DNA from 2 places in the Bacillus sp. DX3.1 genome. Region 1 is predicted to be linked to the other one. Evidence: riboswitches for the same ligand, from Rfam matches in the RefSeq annotation. Region 1 holds a riboswitch; the other holds the start of a gene.
The links. Region 1 has a riboswitch for preQ1 ahead of queC (7-cyano-7-deazaguanine synthase QueC). Riboswitches for the same ligand answer to the same signal wherever they lie in the genome.

Region 1 (2,466 bases):
AAAAATTTTCGCCACCAATTTCTACAAGTTCCTTCCAAATCTCTTCTGGAGTCATTTGACGAATTTGTTCTTTCGCTGATCCATCCCACGTAAAAGAAGAATCGCACCATGTACAGCTATAGTCACAACCTGCTGTACGAATAAACATCGTCTTTTGACCAACAACCATTCCTTCACCTTGAATCGTCGGGCCAAAAATTTCTAAAACGGGAACTCTACTCACCGAGCATCCACTCCCGTCTTACTTCCGCATAACTTGTTGGCGTTTCAAATAAACGAACAAATTCAACGCGTGCTCCTTTATACTCATTAGATCGAATCTCTTTTGTAAGTGCTTCTTCCATTTTTTCATAAATCCAAACGACCATATTTTCAGCCGTCGTATTCATTGCTGGTAATGTTTCATTTAAATAACGATGATCTAAATAAATTTCAATTTCATTTTTCCAAATTTCTTTTATATCACCAAAGTCAATGGCAAGCCCAATTTCATTTACATATCCACTAATTCCAAAGACAACTTTGTATGTGTGACCGTGTAAATTTTTACATTTCCCTTCATAACAGTGCAAATGATGCGCTGCGTCGAACGTAAATTCTTTGCTCACCATAACTCGTTTATTATGATATTTCAGTTGTTCACGCTTAATATCTTGATCAACTTTTTGTAAATTTTCTACGATGCGAAATCCAAAAAAGTTCTGTTCCATTATACGTTCGCTCCTTCGCGTTCTTGTAGATACGTATCTAAACCTGCTTTGCGAAGTTTACACGCTGGGCACTCGCCACAACCATCACCAATTATTCCGTTATAGCACGTTAATGTTTTTTCTCTAACAAACTTAAATGCTCCAAGTTCATCTGACAATTTCCATGTTTCTGCTTTATCGATCCACATAAGTGGCGTATGAATTACAAACGGATAATCCATAGATAGATTTAATGTAACGTTTAACGATTTCACAAACACGTCACGGCAGTCTGGATAGCCGCTAAAATCAGTTTCGCATACGCCCGTTACAATATGACGTGCTCCAATTTGTTTTGCCAACACAGCTGCAAATGATAGGAACAGTAGATTTCGTCCATCTACAAATGTAGATGGTAACTCGCCTTCTTCATGTGTAATCTCCATATCCGTTCTTGTTAACGCATTGGGAGCAAGTTGATTTAATAAACTCATATCAAGTACCGTATGCTTAATTCCTAACTCTTTGGCAATTTCAGCTGCACAATCAATTTCTAACTTATGACGTTGGTTATAATTAAACGTCACGGCCTCAACTTCTGCAAATTGCTGCATTGCCCAAAATAAACATGTTGTACTATCTTGACCACCACTAAAAACGACGACTGCTTTTTCTTTTTTCATCTCACTCATTCTCCTTCTCTTATAATAATAGGAAGAAAGAACGTTCTTGAACTGTCACAATAAAAAAACAAAACAATACGTAAGGATATTGTTGTTTCCTTAGTTTTTTATAGAGGGAGTTCGCGAACCTCTCCCATGCCATGCATGGAATTTCTTCTTTCATTGTCAACACATATTGTAACATAATGTGCATAATGGCGAAAAACATCTAATTTTTCCATCTTTTCAGAAATTAAAGATTCATTTTCTTACATTTTAATAGTATGATTATATTTACTTACCATTATATATACGAGTAGAGGGGAGGACATAAAGCTGAAGCTCTTTATCATTTACCTCTTTTTAAATATACTATCTATTCTCGTTATGACGCTTATGTATCACTTGTTTTGGAATCTGAAAGGGAAACATTCCCCTAAAATAAATTCCATTACATTTATTTTATTTTGCAGCAGTGCTACCATTCTTTGCATTTCATTTGCAGCAAAAATCGGGAACGGATTTCAATTCGATCTGCGTCATATCGTTTTAATCGTCGGTACATTAACGGGCGGTCCAGTAGCTGGCGGAGCCATTTTAGCCGTTTTAAATATATATCGTTTCTTATTAGGCGGCATCGGTGTGCTTCCATCCGTTATCGCTTCAATTTTCTTATACGTTGTTTTGCTTTCTACATATGGACTCTTCAAAAAAGGGAACAACAATATGAAAGTGACACTTGCAATTTTATATAGCCTTGTATATGGAATTGGCTGGATTCCCTTTTTTCTTGCCGAAGTTCCTAATGATCACTACTATATGCCCCATATTATTGTATACGAATTATGTACAATTGTTGGTACCATTCTTATTCTTTATTTAATGAACCTACTACAGTTACAAATCCGTCTACAAGAAGAACTTATAAACGCTGAAAAATTTCACCTCATTGGTGAAATGGCTGCATCCATTTCTCATGAAGTTCGCAATCCTTTAACTTCAACAAAAGGATTTTTACAACTTCTCCAATCAGAACATTGCTCTGAAGAAGATCGAAAATTATATACAGAAATTGCTATACATGGCGTTGATCAGGCCAACCATGTACTCACAGA
Region 2 (2,466 bases), 260 kb from region 1:
TGTAATAGCATGTATAAAAACTACAGTTAAACACGCTATACTTCTTAAAATAATAATTTCTTGTACTTTACTTTTCACTCTCTAATACCACCTAAAATAATAAATTTTCATACCAAATTAATATTACGTTTATAACCTTAAAAAACCCTTAAAATTATAATCAAATTATCTATTTTTAGATTTAATGCTTTCTGGTTACGTTGGTCTATATCTCATTTAGAAATAATTGAAGTTTCAAATATAGGTATTGTTATTCTAAGGACAGTGGTATGCAGCGGGAGACATATATCGATATAACTCCTCAGCAAATAAATAAAAATCTTTCCATTGATATATATTAATGGAAAGATTTTTTCTAACTCATATTTATAATATAATTTACACATACATATTATATTATAAGTATGCAAAAAGTGTGCAGATTCATTGAACTTACTAAAACATTGTAAAACTGGCTCTGGTACAAAAACTTCAGGATAATTACAAGTAATCAAAAAAACAATCCGATCTGAATCAATCTCAAGTCGCTTTGATACAGAACAAATTAAGCATTCTGCTGAAATAATTAAATGCCTAGTTCATATGCTTGATCAACTATGATACAGTACTAAATTTTTCTTAAGTTGTATAGAATAAATCCTGATATACACATACCTTCAGATTACTATCAAGCTAAGATTTCACCGAACCCCTATTTATCTTTCAACAGTTACCTGCAAGAATTGAGATTATTTCCTTAGTTTAGTTCCCGCAAAACTTTAACTTGATGGTGATGGAACGGTCCCCCTAAAAGAAATAAAATAACCTGCATTCGATACAATATCGAATGCAGGTTATTTAGCTATGAAATTTTAAGTACTGTCTACTTGACTAAGATTACGCTCCTATCGCAAACAGCTCTTACATAACTTTTTCAAATTGAACACGTTTATTAACCCAATACATAACAGGCATACCAATTGCCATTACAACAAATTCACCTGCTGCACATGTTAACCACGTCCATAAAAATGGTAAATCAAATGCAAGATGAAGTTCAATCGCAATCATAAACATTGTAAATGTAAAGATTACTGTGTTAAAAATCATACGTGCCCAAACGCCTTTAATAAAACGCATTGAAATAATTGTAGCAAGAAGTGCAATAATCGATTGTCCCACTCCAAATACTAAATCATAAGCAAGCATAGGTGAGAAAAAGAGATTTGTTAAAAATACGCCTAGTACAATCCCGTAAATAGACTTCTTATTAAACACAATAAGATGATTAAACATCTCTGAAATACGAAACTGTACATTCGTAAAGCCAAACGGCTGAATAAGCATAGAGACAGCGATATATAACGCTGCTAAAATACCATTGCCAACAATTGTTTTTATATTCATGACAAAATCTCCTTAGTTTTTTTTACGTGGGATGGTTTCGAACCACGTGAGTCGTCTGTAAACAACAAAATTATATTTTACGCATTTGGCACCTATTCGTCAATATATTAAGCCGCAATTTTTGCTGTAGATTTCTTTTAGACAAACGCACCATCATCTACCCTTTTTCTTTTAGACAACGTATAATGAAGAATATGAAAGATTTAGGAGGTTTATTTTCATGACAGCAACGATTCAAAATGATAAAGTGATAGTTTCCATCTCTGAAAAAGGTGCAGAATTACAGAGCGTTCGCTTAAAAGAAGATAACACAGAATATATGTGGCAAGGAGACCCAAAGCATTGGGGACGCCGTGCCCCCATCTTATTCCCGATTGTGGGCAGATTAGTAGACAATACATACTATGTAGATGGTAAGCCATATTCATTAACACAACACGGTTTTGCTCGTGACCTAACATTTTCAGTAAAAGAACAGAGTGAAACAAAGATTACATATGCTGTAACCAGTAATGAAGAAACTTTACAAAAATATCCGTTCACATTTGAATTACTTGTTTCTTACGAAATAAACGAGCAAGACGTACATGTCACTTACGAAGTAATCAATCCTTCTTCAACTGAAATGCACTTTTCAATTGGCGCACATCCAGGTTTTAACTGTCCTTTACAAGAAGGTGAATCATTTACAGACTACCATTTATCTTTTAGTAACCCAGAACGATTAGAAACAAGCTTGTTAGAAGGACCATTTCTTTCAAAAGAAAAGCAGCTAATTGCTGAAAGTACAACAGAATTACCACTTACATATGATTTATTCAAAAATGATGCTCTTATTTTTGAAAATATGAATAAAAATGAAATTTCCATTCGTTCTCATAAACATGATAAGTTTGTAAAAGTAGCCTTTGAAGGATTTCCATTCGTTGGTGTATGGACACCAGGAAATGATGCTCCCTTCTTATGCATTGAACCTTGGTATGGAATTGCCGATGAAGTAGAGCCAGTAAAAAATTTCAAAGAAAAAAAAGGAGTTCAATCCTTACAAGCGAATGAAACATTTACGTGCCGTTACAGTAT

Region 2: another riboswitch for preQ1. It lies ahead of QRE67_RS07875 (QueT transporter family protein); the one in region 1 lies ahead of queC (7-cyano-7-deazaguanine synthase QueC).

The regions. Positions count from the first base shown of each region.
Region 1 covers NZ_CP128153.1:1,311,751-1,314,216, reverse strand. Annotated here, with positions in the region: gene queE (7-carboxy-7-deazaguanine synthase QueE) at 1-223, opposite strand, end outside; gene queD (6-carboxytetrahydropterin synthase QueD) at 216-710, opposite strand; gene queC (7-cyano-7-deazaguanine synthase QueC) at 710-1,381, opposite strand; PreQ1 riboswitch class I at 1,466-1,509, opposite strand; gene QRE67_RS06510 (ATP-binding protein) at 1,739-2,466, shown strand, end outside.
Region 2 covers NZ_CP128153.1:1,570,897-1,573,362, reverse strand. Annotated here, with positions in the region: gene QRE67_RS07880 (acyltransferase family protein) at 1-78, opposite strand, end outside; gene QRE67_RS07875 (QueT transporter family protein) at 901-1,386, opposite strand; PreQ1 riboswitch class I at 1,393-1,438, opposite strand; gene QRE67_RS07870 (aldose 1-epimerase family protein) at 1,607-2,466, shown strand, end outside.